One region of the Rhizobium sp. NPDC090279 genome, then DNA from elsewhere that is predicted to be linked to it. Evidence: riboswitches for the same ligand, from Rfam matches in the RefSeq annotation. Region 1 holds a riboswitch; each other region holds the start of a gene.
What was found. A riboswitch is a leader RNA that binds a small molecule or an ion and turns the genes downstream of it on or off. The one in region 1 is predicted to bind cobalamin.
Positions count from the first base shown of each region.

Region 2: linked by a shared signal. The riboswitch ahead of metE (5-methyltetrahydropteroyltriglutamate--homocysteine S-methyltransferase) and the one ahead of ACIQWP_RS12040 (DUF1636 family protein) in region 1 are both predicted to bind cobalamin.
Region 3: linked by a shared signal. The riboswitch ahead of fdhA (formaldehyde dehydrogenase, glutathione-independent) and the one ahead of ACIQWP_RS12040 (DUF1636 family protein) in region 1 are both predicted to bind cobalamin.
Region 4: linked by a shared signal. The riboswitch ahead of ACIQWP_RS24350 (SRPBCC family protein) and the one ahead of ACIQWP_RS12040 (DUF1636 family protein) in region 1 are both predicted to bind cobalamin.

Region 1 covers NZ_JBIVYI010000004.1:280,498-284,691, reverse strand. The annotation lists gene ACIQWP_RS12045 (FAD/NAD(P)-binding protein) at 145-1,557, shown strand; cobalamin riboswitch at 1,754-1,971, shown strand; gene ACIQWP_RS12040 (DUF1636 family protein) at 2,079-2,492, shown strand; gene ACIQWP_RS12035 (ABC transporter ATP-binding protein) at 2,502-3,281, shown strand; gene ACIQWP_RS12030 (ABC transporter substrate-binding protein) at 3,302-4,194, shown strand, end outside.
Region 2 covers NZ_JBIVYI010000001.1:254,931-259,124, reverse strand. The annotation lists gene ACIQWP_RS01195 (FecCD family ABC transporter permease) at 1-428, shown strand, start outside; gene ACIQWP_RS01190 (ABC transporter ATP-binding protein) at 425-1,189, shown strand; gene ACIQWP_RS01185 (class I SAM-dependent methyltransferase) at 1,194-1,973, shown strand; cobalamin riboswitch at 2,028-2,243, shown strand; gene metE (5-methyltetrahydropteroyltriglutamate--homocysteine S-methyltransferase) at 2,336-4,194, shown strand, end outside.
Region 3 covers NZ_JBIVYI010000006.1:492,468-496,661, forward strand. The annotation lists gene ACIQWP_RS18030 (helix-turn-helix domain-containing protein) at 1-41, opposite strand, end outside; gene ACIQWP_RS18035 (hypothetical protein) at 60-188, opposite strand; gene ACIQWP_RS18040 (hypothetical protein) at 264-395, shown strand; gene ACIQWP_RS18045 (hypothetical protein) at 684-1,292, opposite strand; gene fdhA (formaldehyde dehydrogenase, glutathione-independent) at 1,773-2,963, opposite strand; cobalamin riboswitch at 3,189-3,389, opposite strand; gene ACIQWP_RS18055 (aspartate aminotransferase family protein) at 3,578-4,194, opposite strand, start outside.
Region 4 covers NZ_JBIVYI010000010.1:90,312-94,505, reverse strand. The annotation lists gene ACIQWP_RS24365 (L-threonylcarbamoyladenylate synthase) at 1-378, opposite strand, end outside; gene ACIQWP_RS24360 (DUF6656 family protein) at 437-1,054, opposite strand; gene ACIQWP_RS24355 (ACT domain-containing protein) at 1,156-1,587, shown strand; cobalamin riboswitch at 1,787-1,992, shown strand; gene ACIQWP_RS24350 (SRPBCC family protein) at 2,089-3,333, shown strand; gene ACIQWP_RS24345 (2Fe-2S iron-sulfur cluster-binding protein) at 3,336-4,194, shown strand, end outside.

The DNA.
Region 1 (4,194 bases):
TGAGAGCCGATGCGGTTTTGCGCGTTCCGTCGGTCGCAGTTCCGAAATTGCCGAGTCCCAGATACCGGATTACGTTTCTGGGCCCGCAAAGTGAGCAAGCCCCAAGAAAGGCATGATCGACCACCTCTCGCCCCAGGAGTTGATATGACGGTTCAGGGATTATTTTCCGCCAGGACGAACGCGACGCAGCCTTATGCGATGCCGCGCATCGCCGTGATCGGGCGTGGCTTTTCCGGCATGATGATGGCGATCGCCCTGATGAAGACGGTGCGTTTTCCGTTCCATCTGCAGCTTTTCGATCCCAATTCCAGCGTCAGCGGCGGTCAGGCGCTTGCCTCAGGGCACAGCAGCGAGATCCTCAACAGCCGCGTTCGCGATCTTTCCGTCTCCGCCGGCGATCCCGACGATTTCAATCAATGGCTCAGCGGCAACGCGCCTTTCCGCAGTGCCGTTCCCGCGGCCATACCGGGATTCTTGCAGATCTTCGTGCCGAAGAGCATTTTCAGCGATTATGTCTATCAGCGTTTTTCGGAAGCCTTCTCTTCACGGCGCGATGTGGCGGTACAGGTCAGCAGCGAGACGGTCTTCGGGCTTCGCCGCGTACGTGGCGGTCGCTTCATGGTGGAAAGCGATGGCGGCGCCAATTCGCCCTTCGACATGGTGGTGCTGGCGACCGGCTATGGTATTGCCGATCAGCAATTCCAGGCCAGCGATCTCGCAACCGTTCCGACGGCCGTGCGGGCGCGCCGCCTGGTGTCACGACCGCACACGATCCTGCTCGGAAGCGGGCTGCGGGTCGTGGACCGGCTGCTGCAGATGCGTGAGAACGGTTATACCGGGCAGATCACCATCGTTTCCCGGCGAGGCTTCCTGCCGCAGAGCCACACGCGCAACAATGCCGATCCGGTCTTTCCCGCCGACGAGATGCCGGGCAAGCTCAGCGAAATCGTTCGTTTCATCCGCAAGGCCTGCGGGGAGGCGGAGGCGAACGGCCAGAGCTGGCAGTCCGTCATGAACGGTTTGCGCAAGCATGCACGATCGCTGTGGCGATCCTTGCCAGCCGGGCAGAAGCAGCAGTTCAACCGTCATCTGCGCGCACTCTACGACAGCCATCGCAACCGGCTGCCCGAAGCCCTGCATCTTCGCCTGAATCAAGAGATGGCCGAGGGCAACACTCTGCTGCGGCGCGGCCATTTCATCCGGCGGACGCCGACGGGGCTGATTTTGAGGCCCGCGGGCCAACAGGAACCCGAGCAGCTTTATGCGGACGATGTGATCGACTGTCGATGCCAGGCACCCGATCTGAACGCGCCCTTGCTGCGGAGCCTCATCGACGCCGGTCTTGCTGTTCCGGACGAGCTTGGCCTCGGCCTCGCCGTCGATGCGACAGGCGCACTCGAGGTCAATGGCCGCACGACGGAGGGGCTCTTTGCCATCGGTCCTCTGGGGCTTGGCAGCCTTCCGGATATTGATCTGGTGCCGGAGATCGTGACGCAGGCCTATGCGGCGGGCGAGAGCGTCGCGGAGCGTTTCCATCCGCAGTGCAAGGCGGTGTAGCAACCGCGCAGTTTCTACTGTTTACGATCAAGGTAGCGGTGCGCGTACTTCCGTCCCAACGGACGGGGTTGGGCCAAGGAGGAATTGCGGCTTGCGTTATGTAATGTAATAACGTAACTAAAATGCCATGCAGACGTTGAACCATGAACAAACGAAATCACCCATGACATCGCCGTTGCCCGTATCAGCTTTCTATGAGATGAATACCCTCGATGGTGCCGCCTACGGATCAATCCTGATGGCGGCTGAAAAGGGAACACGGTGCGGATTACCCATCAGGGGCCAAAACCGTGGCTGCCCCCGCAACTGTAAGCGGAGAGCGCGTTCGCAGTATGCCACTGGCTTTATGCCGGGAAGGCGCGAACGGGTTGTGACCCGCGAGCCAGGAGACCTGCCATCGACGATATCAACCGCAACGGACGGGGTGTTCCGATGGAAAATCAGTGGTTGGGCGAGGGCGCCGTTGCGCCCATTGGCCCTATCTTGACTGTGCCTCCGGCGAAATCTCCGGGAGGCATTTCATGGACAAAGCAAAAGAGGCGACGCACCGGATCACCGTGTGCACGAATTGCCGACATATCGGCAAGCCGTGCCGGCCCGGCCTCGATCTTTTGAAGCATCTGCAAGCGGCCATTTCCCAGGCCGGGGCTGCGCTTTCCGACGATTTCAGCCTTGAGGGCAGCGTCTGCATGGCAGGCTGCGAGCGGCCCTGCACGGTCTCCTTCCAGGCGACGGCAAAAGCGACGTACCTCTTCGGTGACATCGAGGATGCGGCCGATATCGGAGCGCTCGTCTCTTTCGCGCAGCTGTATCAGGATCGCCCCGATGGACTGACGCGCGAAGGGGAGCGTCCGAGCGCGCTTGGTGGCAAGACGCTGGCGCGCATTCCGGCGGCCATCGTTTCGGCCGAATATCAGCCGCTGCCGTTGCACTAGGAGGCCACGATGTCCGAACGAAGCGCGCGGTTGGATGCCGATGGCGTCACCTGGGGGCCGCAGAAGGGCATGCCGATCATCAGCGGCATAACGCTATCCGTCGAAGCTGGCACCCGGCTGGCCATCATCGGGCCGAACGGGGCGGGTAAATCGACCTTGCTGCGCTGCCTCTATCGCGGTCTCAAGCCGCAGCGAGGTACGGTGCGCATCGATGGCATCGATCTTTGGTCCATCGGTCCGCGGGAGGCGGCGCAGCGCATTGCAGTCGTGCCGCAGGAAACGCCCGATAGTTTTCCCTTCAGCGTGCGTGACGTGGTGCTGATGGGGCGTATTCCGCATCGCAAGGGCATGGCCCGCTGGAGCGATCGCGATCATGAGGTGACCTCCAGGGCACTTGCGCGGCTGGAGCTGGAGCCTCTGGCGCTAAGGCAGTTCGCGTCGCTCTCCGGCGGCGAAAAACAGCGGACGCTGATCGCCCGCGCATTGGCGCAGGAGCCGGAGCTCATCATTCTGGACGAGCCGACCAATCACCTCGATATCCGGCACCAGCTCGAGATACTCGAGCTTCTGAAAGGGCTGGGTCCGACGATCATCACGACGCTGCATGACATCAACCTCGCCGCGGACTTTGCAACCCAGATTGCCGTCATGGATTGCGGAAGGCTGACTGGTCACGGCGAGCCGTCTGAAGTCCTGACCGTGGAGCACGTATCAAGCGCTTTCCGTGTCGGCGCGCGCCTGCATCGCACCGACAGCGGCCCGCAACGATTTTCCTTCTCTCTTCGATAATACGACCATTGGAGTTATTCATGTTCTCTCGCCTATCTTTATCTGCCGCAGTCTTTTTCGTCGGAAGCGTGCTTGTGGGGACGGCGTTCGCCGAGCCTGTCACCGTGCGCAGCTGCAATCGCGACGTCACCTTCGACAAGGCGCCGGAACATGCCGTCTCGAACGACGTCAATCTGACGGAAATGATGCTGGCGCTGAAGCTCCAGGACCATATGGTCGGCTATACCGGCATTTCCGGCTGGAAGACGCTGGATGAGAAGCTGCGCGAGGGCGTGAATGAGCTGCCGGAATTGTCGCCGAAATATCCGAGCAAGGAAGTGCTGCTCGGCGCCAACACAGATTTCTATTTCGCCGGCTGGAACTACGGCATGAAGGTGGGCGGCGAGGTGACGCCGGAAACGCTCGCACCCTTCGGCATCAAGGTCTACGAACTCACTGAATCCTGCATCTTCGTCATGCAGAAGAACAAGCCGACCATGGACGACATGTTCGTGGATCTGCTTAATCTCGGCAAGATCTTCCGTGTCGAGGACCGGGCGGAGGCGCTCGTCGCCGGCTATCGCAAGCAGCTCGGCGAGATCCAGGCAAGGATCGGCAAGGTCGACAAGCCGACCCGCGTTTTCGTCTATGATTCCGGCGAGGAAAAGCCTTTCACATCCGGACGCTACGGCATTCCGACCGCCATGATCGAGGCGGCGGGCGGCGTCAACGTCATGGACGACGTGGAGAAGAGCTGGACGGAGGTTTCCTGGGAGCCGGTCATCGAGAAGAACCCGGAAGTGATCGTCATCGTTGATTACGGTCAGGTGACCGCAGCGCAGAAGATCGCCTTCCTCAAGGGCAATCCGGCCTTCAAGAACATCGATGCCGTGAAGAATGACCGCTTCGTCGTGCTGCCCTATGTCGAGGCGAC
Region 2 (4,194 bases), on a different contig from region 1:
GGCCGGATGTCTATCTTTCAGGGCCGGTCGCCATTGTCGGCTTTGCCATTTGCATGGCACATGTCCGCGTGCTCGACGCCTTCATCTTCGGCACGGACGCGGCTGCCTCGCTTGGCATTGCGGTCAGACGCGCGCAGATCGTTCTGCTCGGGGTGACGGCGTTCATGACGGCAGCGGTCGTCAGCATCGTCGGTTCCATCGGCTTTGTCGGATTGGTCATCCCGCACGCCGCCCGTTTCGCGGTGGGGCCGAGCCATGATCGGCTGCTGCCGGCTGCGGCCCTGGCCGGCGCCATCTTCATGGTCGGCGCCGATATCGTTTCGCGGGTCATCATCCCCCAGCAGATTCTGCCGATCGGTGTGGTTACTGCCCTTTTCGGGGCTCCGGCCTTTGCCATCATTCTCTATCGCGCCCGGAGGACGGCATGAGCATCGCTGTGGATACGGTGACCTTCGCGGCCGGCAATACTCTGATCGTCAACGGTGTCAGCCTGGCGGTGGAAAAGGGCAAGGTCCTTGGCCTTCTCGGGCCGAACGGTTCCGGGAAATCCAGCCTGCTGCGGCTGATCTGCCGGTTGAGGAAGGTCAGAAGCGGCGTCATCCGGCTTGGCGGCAGCGATATCACCTCCATCTCGCGTGGCGATATCGCTCGCCGCATCGCGCTTGTCGAACAGCAGGCGACGACCGATACCCAGGTGACCGTGATGGATGTCGTGCGTCTCGGCCGCACGCCGCATCGCGGTCCGCTGTCAGCCTGGAGCGCTCACGACGATACGGCGGTTTCGGATGCGCTTGCGCGCGTCGGCATGCAGGGTCGTGCCGGGCAGCTGTGGCAGACCCTTTCCGGTGGCGAGCGGCAGCGCGTCCATATCGCGAGAGCTCTTGCCCAGACCCCGAGCGAACTGCTGCTCGATGAGCCGACGAACCATCTCGATATCCAGCATCAGCTCGATATTCTCGGCCTGGTCTCCAAGCTCGATGTGACCTCGATCGTCGCGCTGCACGATCTCAATCTGGCAGCGATGTTCTGCGACAGCCTTGCCGTGTTGCAGAAGGGCGAGGTTGTCGCGGCCGGGCCGCCGGAAGAGGTATTGACGCAGGAATTGATCGAGCGGGTTTTCGGCGTGCGTGCGCATGTGCAGAAGTCCTCGGTCCATGGCCGCTGCAATATTCAATACATGGCGGGCTGAACCCATGGATGGCGCCAATTTCGATCTCAAGGAAGAGATCCGGGATTATTGGTCGAAGCGCTCCGAGACCTTTGATCTCGCATTCGGCCATAAAATTGCGCCCGGGCCGGAGGCTGACGCCTGGCAGGAGCCGATCCGCGCCGCGCTTGGCCCTCGGCCGAAGCGCGTGCTGGAACTTGCCTGCGGAACAGGGGAGGTAACGCGCCTGATCCACGATCTCGGCCATGAGGTGACTGCACTGGATTTCTCCGAGGCGATGCTTGCCGTCGCACGTAGGAAGCACGCGGGCAAGCCGCGCCTCCGGTTCTTGTTCGCCGATGCCGAACAGACGATGGAGCCGGATGAGACCTATGATGCCATCGTCTGCCGTCATCTGGTCTGGACGCTGACGCGGCCGGAGGAAACTCTCAAGGAATGGTTTCGGCTGCTGAAGCCCGGCGGGCGCCTGGTGATCTTCGATGGCGATTGGGCAAAGCCGAAGCCGGGCGGCCAGATCGCGACACGGTTGATCGCGCTGATCGACCGTTTGATTGGCGCAGACAAGAACTATGACGGAGCTCTCAGCAGCCGCCACGCGCGCATCATGGAAGCGCTGCCTTTCGGCGCCGGATTGCGCGCGGATGCGCTGGCCCCGCTTCTAAAGGCTGCCGGCTTTGCCGACATTCAGTTGCAATCGCATGCGCCCATCGCGAAAGCGCAGCGGAAGAATGCGAATTTGAGAAACAAGCTGCGGACCTTCGTCTATCGCCGCTTCATCCTCGTCTGCTCGCGCTTATTGACCTAATCAAATAAACATATAAAGATTTGTTTATATCTATTGACTTTGCCGCGCCATTGGTGAGAATTCACCCGTCATGGTTCTCTGGGATGGTTTGACCGTCTCAGGGCTAAGAGGGAATACGGTGCGCCGACATGTCGGCTATGCCGGAGCTGCCCCCGCAACTGTAAGCGGCGAGCCACTGTCCATAATGTCACTGAGGCGATGAGCCTTGGGAAGACGGACAGAGGCGCCGACCCGCAAGCCAGGAGACCTGCCAGGACAAAATAACGTCCACGGGCGGGGTGTCCCGGTGGTTGCTGCGACGGTCTTGAAGGACCGTTTTCGCACGCGTCCGCTTTACCCATGCCCCCACAAACCAATGGGGTATGACAGTGTCACAGAACAGCATTCCAGTTGCATCGCTCGGCTTTCCAAGGATCGGCCGCCACCGCGAACTCAAGTTCGCGCTCGAAGGCTTTTGGTCCGGAAAAATCCCTGAAAACGAGCTCATCGAAACGGCCAGGAGGCTCCGGGCCGAAAACTGGTCGCTCCAGCGCGACAAGGGGATCACGCGCATCCCTTCCAACGACTTCTCCTTCTATGATCACGTGCTCGATACGGCCGTGATGGTCGGCGCGGTTCCGTCCGTCTACGGCTGGAAGGGCGGGGATGTCTCGCTGTCGGCCTATTTCGCCATGGCGCGCGGCAGCCAGGGCGACGGCCACGCCGATTGCGGCCATGTGCATCAAGGCCACGGCGTCCCGGCGCTTGAGATGACCAAGTGGTTCGACACGAACTATCACTACATGGTGCCGGAAGTCTCCGAGGATCAGGAATTCAGCCTGACGTCGCAGAAGCCGGTCGACCATTTCCTGGAGGCAAAGGCGCTCGGCATCCACACGCGTCCGATCATCCTCGGTCCCGTCACCTTCCTAAAGCTCGCCAAGGCTCGCCCGGCAACCTTCAAGCCGCTGGACCTGCTGGCGAAACTCCTTCCTGTTTACGCGGAATTGCTGCGTCGTCTCGCCGCTGCCGGCGCCGATTGGGTTGAGATCGATGAGCCGATCGCCGTCCTCGATTTGACCGAGGGCGAGCGTCATGCCTTCTCCGTTGCCTATAAGGTGCTGACGAAGGCCGTGCCGGGCCTGAAGATCATGCTAGCGACCTATTTCGGCGGTCTTTCGGGCAATCTTGCCGCCGTTGCCGACCTGCCGGTCGCCGGTCTGCATGTCGATCTGGTCCGGGCTCCGGAGCAGCTCGACGATGTTTCGAAAGCCGTCCGCAAGGGGCAGGTCCTGTCGCTTGGCGTCATTGATGGGCGCAATATCTGGAGGGCGGATCTTGCCTCGATCATCAACCGACTGCAGCCGATCGTCACTGCCCGCGGTATCGAGGGCGTCGAAGTGGCGCCGTCGTGCTCGCTGCTGCATGTTCCGATCGATCTCGAGCTTGAGACGGCTCTCGATGCCGATCTGACGAGCTGGCTGGCATTCGCTACCCAGAAGCTTTCCGAGCTTTCGGTGCTGGGTCGTGGCCTTGCCGAAGGAAAAGCTGCTGTATCGGCCGAGGTCGAGGCAGCATCGAAGGCTATCGCCGCCCGCGCCGCTTCTCCGAAGGTCACCGATCCGCTGGTGCAGGGCCGCATCGCGGGCATCGATGCCGGCATGAAACGGCGTAACAGCGCCTTTGCGGAGCGTCGTGCGCTTCAGGCCGGTGCCATCCGGCTGCCGCTCTTCCCCACGACGACGATCGGCTCCTTCCCGCAGACGCCGGAGGTCCGCAAGGCCCGCTCGGCCCATGCCAAGGGCACGCTGAGCTATGTCGATTACGAGGCCTTCCTGCGCAAGGAAACGGAGGCGACCATCCGCTGGCAGGAGGAAATCGGCCTCGACGTGCTTGTGCACGGCGAATTCGAGCGTAACGACATGGTGCAGTATTTCGGCGAGCAGCTTTCCGGCTTCGCCTTCACCCAGCACGCCTGGGTGCAGAGCTACGGCTCGCGCTACGTTCGTCCGCCGATCATCTTCGGTGATGTTTTCAGGCCGAATCCGATGACCGTTCGCTGGTGGGATTATTCCCAGTCGCTGACGCAAAAGCCGGTAAAGGGCATGCTGACGGGGCCGGTCACGATCCTCAACTGGTCCTTCGTTCGCGACGATCTCCCGCGCGGCGAAACGTGCCGGCAGATTGCCTTGGCGATCCGCGACGAGGTCGTCGATCTGGAGAAGGCAGGTGCGAAAATGAT
Region 3 (4,194 bases), on a different contig from region 1:
ACGGCAAAGGCGACTTCGGCGACGTCTTCCGCTGCTGACATCAGGCGGGAGCGCGTCGTCTACAGGCGAAGCTGCTTCTGATACTGGATCGGCGTCAGCGACGTGACGCCAAGAAAGTGACGATGGAAGGTACTCACGCTCATGCCAGCCATGCGCGCCAGCGCTTCGATGTATTTCGGTTCATCCACTGGATCTCCTCGCGCCCGCTTCTGTTCATCATTGGCACCGAGGCTGTGACGTCATGGATGGCGAGCGAGGCATATATGGCTGCGCGCGAACCCAAGAAAGCGTTCTGGATCGAATGTGCCAGCCATGTCGATCTTTACGACAGAGACGAATATGTGTCGCTTGCCATCACCAAGCTCGCCTCCTTCTTCAAGTCGAGCCTTGCATAGCTGCAGTATGCGTAATGGTCAGAGCCAAGTCTACCTTGATCACGATCCAGCGGTCCCTTCCTGGCCGCTGAACTGCATCAAACGACATGAGGCATGATGGCGGCGTATCGACTGCCTTGATACGCCGCCGTCTCATGGGGGCTTTCCAGTCATCCATTCTTGGCGACATAAAGGCTGTTCGTCCGTTGCGGTTAACCGCAAACGAATACGCGATCGAGCTATCGCTTGTGCTGCATCTGCTGCAGAACCAAGACAAAGTGAAGCCCGTGTGAGGCGGGCTTCCTTGTCTTATTCGGCTGCGCCAGCAGCCTTGGTCTTACGCGTGCGCTTCGGCTTTGCTGCTTCTGCAGCAGCTGGTGCGGGAGCGGCAGCAGCAGAAGCAGCCTTCGCCCGAGTAGCCTTCGGTGCAGCCTTGGCGACAGCAGCCTTGGCAGCGGCAGGCTTGACGACGGCCGACTTTGCCGCTGCGGCGGGCTTGGCAGCCTTCGCCTTGGTCTTCGAGGCGGGTGCCTTGCCTCCGGTCTTTGCTGCATTCAGAAGCGCAACGCGACGCTGGCGGTTCTGCTCAAGAGCCTGCCGGAAGCCGGTATCATGCTCCGCGTGATGGGCGAGATCATCGAGAAACTCTGCCACATCCTTGACGGTGTCAACAACGACATAGTTCAATCCACGACCAGCGTTGACGGAGTCGCGACCGACCGTCACGCCGAAGCCGCCGGGCACACGCTGGAACCAAGTGGAGCGCCACTTCCTGAAGCCGGCCGCGTCACGCTCGTACTCCTCCAGATATGCCTTCTGTTCTGCTACTCGAGCACGAAATGTATCAATAACATTCCGCGCGCCAGCCTTCGGCTTATCAGCCTTCTTTGAAGTCCATTTCTCAAGAAAGTTTGCCATTGGTCCGATCTCTTCAGGTTAGCGTTCCTTGCCAAGCCGCCATTGACTAGGAAGCAATGACGGAGCTCCTCCACAGGGATGCCCGCATATATGTAAAGGATAGATGTATAATGGCAACATAATCCGTTATTATTATCGATAATTGGCCATTACAGCGGCGTCATTGCCGCTCGTGGAGCTCAAAAGGCGTGAATTTCGCTACTTCCCCCTTCATAATCGACCGCCTCTCACCAAGATCTGGAATATCGACAGGCCAGTGCTGCGGTGCATACTTGCCTGAAGTACTCCATGGCAGTGCAAAAGATTGCAGACGTATTCATGGGCTACCTGATGTCAACGCCGGCTTTTGTTGCCGTTTTGTTGTCCGGCAAACTCATAACCGTTCGCCGATACGACATCGGGAGCGGAGATATCAACCTCCACTCCCGACCTATCTTCGTCTTGAGATCGCCGCATGATCCCGTGAGTTTTTCTTCTTCTCTATGCCGCCTTCAGCAACTCGCCATGCGGATCAAGCACGAATTTCGTTGCAGCGCCCTGATCGAAGCTTTCATATCCTTGTGCCGCATCTTCGAGCGAGATGATCTTGGCGTTGACGATATCGGCAATGGGCAGCCTGTCATGCAGGATCGCCTGCATGAGCTGCCGATTGTACTTGAGCACCGGCGTCTGACCCGTATGGAAGGATTGCGCCTTCGCCCAGCCGAGGCCGAAACGTAACGACAGACTGCCCTGCTTGGCTGCATTATCCGCGGCGCCAGGATCTTCCGTCACATATAGTCCGGGAATGCCGATCGAACCGGCCGCGCGGGTGATCTCCATCATCTGATTGAGCACGATTGCCGGCTGCTCGCCGCCCGAATGCCCTCGGGCTTCGAAGCCAACAGCATCGATCGCGCTATCGACTTCATTCGTGCCGACGACCTCGGCGATCATGTCGCCGAGACGATCGCTCTTGGAGAGATCTATGGGCTCGAAACCGACCTTGGCGGCATGCGCAAGGCGATCCTTGTTGAAATCGCCGATCATGACGACGGCGGCACCGAGAATACGAGCGGAAGCTGCAGCCGCCATGCCGACGGGGCCGGCACCTGCGACATAGACGGTCGAACCCACGCCGACGCCTGCGCGAACGGCGCCATGAAAGCCGGTTGGCAGAATGTCCGAGAGCATGGTGAGATCGCGGATCTTCGCCATGGCCTTGTCGCGGTCGGGGAATTTCAGCAGGTTGAAATCCGCGTAGGGTATCATGACGTAGCGCGCCTGGCCGCCGATCCAGCCGCCCATGTCGACATAGCCGTAAGCGCCGCCGGCGCGCGACGGGTTCACCGTCAGGCAAACGCCGGTGTCTTGCGACTTGCAGCAACGGCAGCGGCCGCAAGCGACATTGAACGGAACCGAGACGATGTCGCCGACATCAAGCATCTCGACGTCGATGCCCTTCTCGATGACCTGTCCGGTGATCTCGTGCCCAAGCACGAGGCCCGGCATCGCTGTCGTGCGGCCGCGCACCATGTGCTGATCGGAGCCGCAGATATTCGTGGAGATCACCTTCAGGATCACGCCATGCTCGATGCGGCGGCCATCCGGCGCCTCCAGTTTCGGATCGTCGATATCGCGAACCTCGACCTTGCCGGGTCGCATATAGACGACGCCTCTGTTCCCAGTCATGCCATCTCCTCCTTGGTTGAACGCTTGATCATGACAGCCCGAGATTTCGGGCCTCTTCGGATCGGCCCGCTCCTCAACGGGCAGAACAGCAGCAAAATCGGTCACGTCAGCCGCAGCTTCAGCGGCATTCCGACCGGCGCATGCGTGACTGAACATGGAGCTGCGAGATTGGAACGGGGTGATCTCAAGACACCCGCATTCGTCTCTCGATCGCCCACCGCGATCAGTCGAGCCTGCCGTCAAGGCTGGTTTCCGGGCTTCAGACCTGTCCGTTCGGACATCCCGACACCTTCCCGGCCCATTTGCCAGTGGCATCAATCGAGACATTCGGTCCGCTACCGTTGCGGGGGCAGCACCGGCCTAAGACCGGTTTCCCAATTATCCATCAGGGCATTTCCCGATGGCACCTTGAACGTATCCAGAAGATCACGGCAAGCGACGTGGCGCGCCTAAGAAAACGACATCGGCATCTTGCTGGACGACATCGGTTTTTTTCACTTCATATGGCAAACCGCTGCCAGCGATCATATGGCGGCACAGCATGGCAGCAACCGCAGCGCTTCACGAATCGTGACTTGGCCGGCGCCATTAGCGCCGGCCAGGCTCAGAGATTATCAGGCAGCCCGCTTCAGTGCATCGCCGAGCATGGAGACGAGCGTTTCGATCTCGGCGCGCTCGATGATGAGCGGCGGTGACAGCGCGATGATATCGCCCGTGACACGGATCAGCAGCCCCTTCTGGAAACAATCGACGAAGACGTCGTAGGCGCGGGTGCCGGGAGCGCCGTCGCGCGGCGCGAGTTCGATGGCGCCGACGAGGCCGAGATTGCGGATATCGACCACATGCGGCAGGCCTTTCAGCGAATGCAGCGCCTTCTGCCAGTCTTCCGCCAGCTCGCTCGCGCGGCTGAGAAGGCCTTCCTCCTCATAGATTTCCATGGTTGCGAGACCGGCGGCGCAGGCGACCGGATGACCTGAATAGGTATAGCCGTGGAAGAGCTCGATCTGGTTTTCCGGACCGTTCATCAGGCCATCATAGACCTTGCGGCTGGAGAAGACCGCACCCATCGGTATGGTGCCGTTGGTGATGCCTTTTGCTGTCGTCACGAGGTCGGGAACGACACCGAAATACTCGGTCGCAAATGGCGTCCCCAGTCGGCCGAAGCCGGTGATCACCTCGTCGAAGATCAACAGGATGCCGTATTTGTCGGCGATCGCCCGCAGCCGTTCGA
Region 4 (4,194 bases), on a different contig from region 1:
AAAGCCCTTGGGCACGCGGATGCCGACCGTGTCGAGCCCGGCCGTCGCCAGCGGATGAATGCCGCTATCGGGCTTGAGCGGCAGCACCAGAGTCAGCGGACCGGGCCAGAAAGCTTCCGCCAGCTTGCGCGAAATCGGATCGAAGATGGCATAGCGCTCCGCCATGGCGAGATCGCTCATATGACAGATCAGCGGATTGAAGCGCGGCCGCCCCTTGGTCTCGTAGATCCGGGTGATGGCGGCGGGATTGGTGGCATCGGCGGCAAGGCCATAGACCGTCTCCGTCGGCAGCCCGATCGGCAAACCCTCGGCAAGGGTTGCGGTCGCGACGTCTATCGCGGTTTGCGGATGTTCGAGAATGTCTATGTGTCGTGCCATGGCCTGCCTGCTTGCAGTTCAGGCCGTTCTTATGCTCTTCGAGTTTTCGGATCAATCGTCAAAGCTGGCGAATGATGTCGCGAAGCTGCTCGTTGCGGGCGCCGAGCAGGAGAACATTGCGGATGGCGATCTGCGGATCGTGGGTATGGAACAACACGCCGTTGCCCCTGATGTCGCGATTGATCGTCAGCTTCTTGTCTTCCGCCGCCTTGTCCGGATGGATGGCGACGGCGAAATACATCCGTGAATATTTGAGGCTGATGTCTTCGAAGAAGTTCTCTTCCTGACCGATGCGGGCAAAGAAGTTGGCGATATAGAAGGCCCAGTTCACGTCCTCATAGTGCGCGAACTGCGTCCGCGCGGCTGTCACGTGGCAATAGCCGAGATGCGGCGTGTCCTTCAGCGTGTGATGGAAGATGAGCTTCGGGAAGCGGATCGATTTGTGGAAGCTGTTGAGCCTGTCATGGGTCTTTTCGCCGGCATCCCTGAGCTTCAGCGCCGTGCGCTCGGCCACGTGCTCGTGACTGAGATATTCCCGCTCCTCGGCAAGCCAATGCGACCTGTTGCGGTTGATGCGGCCCGTGCGCAGGAATTCGCTGTAGCCCGTCGTCGATACCGGTGGCGTCGGTTCGGGCTCGGCGGGCTTCCCAGCGTCGAAATATCTGAGTTTGGCCATGCCGGATCTCGCTATATCAGTCTCTGGGCGGCATGATAGATCGAATAGCTTGAGCCGGGCTTAACCGTTTGGATGCCGAACCCTGGGGAAGACTGAGAAACATGTCGGGAATTATCGATCTCAAACAGCTCCTGTCCGCCATGAAGCCGAATCTCGCCGAGGGCGAATTTGTCTATTGCAGCGTTCCGGCGTCGGCACTGGCCGATTACATCCATCTGGAACCGATCGGGCTCTTTCGCGAAAGAGAAGGTGTGACGCTGATCCTGCCGCTGGAAGTGGCCCGAAAGGCGGGGCTTCCGGTCGCTCCCGCCATGCGCATGATCACGCTTGAGGTTCACTCTTCTCTCGAGGCCGTAGGTCTGACCGCAGCCTTCGCAACGGCTTTGGGAAACGAGGGTATCAGCGCCAATGTCGTCGCGGCCTTCTATCATGACCACATCTTCGTCCCGGCCCTCGATGCCGGTCGCGCGATGGCCGCTCTGCAAGCCCTTTCGTCCGCCCAATCGTCTGTTTCGTCACCCTCTGCCAGCTGATCCGTCGCAATCAGAATAAAGCGTCATCGGCGAGGGTCGGACGGAGCATCGCTTTCATTGCTGGCGCCGGAACATAAGCAATTGAATTGCTTTTCTATATTGTTTGTAAAGACGACCGTGTCGGCGCCCTGTTTTGCCTGTCGTCAATTTCGAAGCCGATGTCGCATTGTAGCGCAGCGGCTGATGCGGCCGAGCGCTATGATGTTATCAATCTCAAGGTGCCGTCTGCTAGGGAGATGGAGAATTGGGAAGCCGGTCAAAATCCGGCGCTGCCCCCGCAACGGTGGTGGAGTGAGGCATGGCGGATAAAGCCACTGGGTCTGGTCGGCCTGGGAAGGTGCCATGGGGTCCCGGAAACAGGGCCGCTCCAGAGCCCGGAAACCAGCCTTGGGCACATATGGTTTACTGACCGCGGCGGGCGGTCGGGGCATTGCTTTCGGCCGTTCCCACCGGCCTTGCATGTCCTCTGCTCGTCTTCCGGTATTGTGCAAGGATAGGCAAATGGATATCGGCAGCAAAGTTCTGCGGCAATTGAAGAACCACCGGACAGGCTTGAGCCTGGAGCAACCATTCTATACCGACCCGGATTATTTCAAGCTCGATATGGAGACGATCTACTATCGCGATTGGCTGTTCATCGGCCATGATTGCGAAGTGCCGCGCGCGGGCAATTACTTCACCGTCCAGATCGGCGATTATCCCGTCGTCATCGTCCGCGGCCGCGACCAGGTCATCCGCGCGTTCCATAATAGCTGTCGCCATCGCGGCTCGCGTGTTTGCAACACCGAGCGCGGCTCCTCGGCAAAGCTCGTCTGCCCCTATCACCAGTGGACCTACGAACTTGACGGCTCGCTGCTCTTCGCCCGGCAGATGGCGGAGGATTTCGACAAGAGCCAGCACGGGCTGAAACCGGTTCATTGTGAAAGCGTCGGCGGCTACATCTTCATCTGCCTTGCACAGAACGCTCCGGATTTCGCCCCGCTGCGCGCGACGGTCGAGCCCTATATGGCGCCGCATCGCATCAGCGAGGCCAAGATCGCCTTCCAGAGCACCATCATCGAGAAGGGCAACTGGAAGCTGGTCTGGGAAAACAATCGCGAGTGCTACCACTGCGCGGCCAATCATCCCGAGCTTTGCCGCACCTTCCCGGAAGCCCCGACCGTCAGCGGCGTGCAGGGCGCCATGAGCGACCCGGTCATCACCGAGCACTGGGCACGTTGCGAGGCCGCAGGCCTGCCGAGCGAATTCAAGCTTTCTCCGGACGGCCAGTTCCGTGCGACGCGCATGCCGCTGATCGAAGGCGCGGAAAGCTACACCATGTCCGGCCAGAATGCCGTCAAGCGGCCGCTCTCGTCCGATGTAACGATCAACGGCATCGGCACGATGCTGCTGTTCCATTATCCGACGACGTGGAACCACATGCTCGGCGACCACGCGATTTCCTTCCGTGTTCTGCCGATCAGCGCCGAGGAAACGGCCGTCACCACGAAGTGGCTCGTTCACAAGGATGCCGTCGAAGGCGTCGACTACGATCTGGAAGAGCTGACCCACGTCTGGACCGAAACCAACGACCAGGACCGCCGTATCGTCGAGGAAAATGCCTTCGGCATCCGCTCACCGGCCTATGAGCCCGGTCCCTATTCGGAGATCCATGAAGGCGGCGTCATGCAGTTCGTCGAATGGTACACGACTTTCATGATCAACCGGCTGCAGGGCGACCAGGCCAAGCTGTCGGCGGTTGCCTGAGTATGAACATGGCCGTCTCCCTCCGTCATAGACACCTCGACCAGATGCAGCCCTGGAGCGACAGGCAGCATCTGCTTGAATGCCTCTCGGTCACGCCCGAAGCGCCCGATGTGATGACCTTCACATTCGGGTCCGACAAGGACAATTGGTTCCGCTACCTGCCGGGCCAGTTCGTGACGCTTGAGCTGCCGACGGCTTCGGAGCCGGTCATGCGTACCTATACGCTGTCCTCGACGCCGTCGCGGCCCTTCTCGGTCGCCGTGACGGTCAAGGCGCAGAAGGACAGCATCGGCACGCGCTGGATGTTCGAGAACCTCAAGCCGGGCATGCGCATCAAGGCTTTCGGCCCGCTCGGTGATTTCAGCCATATTCGCCATCCGGGAGAGAAGTACCTTTTCGTCTCGGCCGGTTCCGGCATCACGCCGATGATGTCGATGACGCGTTACATGTCCGATATCGCGCCATTGTCGGATATCACTTTCGTCAACTGCTCGCGCAGCCCCGCCGACATCATCTTCCGCTCCGAACTCGAATATCTCGCCCGCTTCATGCCGAACCTCAATCTCGGCCTGATCGTCGAGGGCTGTGGCCGTACCGATCTCTGGTCGGGATTGAAGGGCCGCATCGACAAGGCGAAGATTGGTCTGCTGGCGCCCGATTTCATGGACCGGACGATCTTCTGCTGCGGGCCGGAAGTCTTCATGGATGCGGTGCGATCCATGCTGGAAGCGCACGGTTTCGACATGTCGCGCTACCACCAGGAAAGTTTCCAGCCGGCGAATGCGGCAACGCCGCTTGCGGAAGTTGCCGACGATGCTTCCGGCGAGGCTGCGACCACGATCCGCTTCACCATGGCCGGCA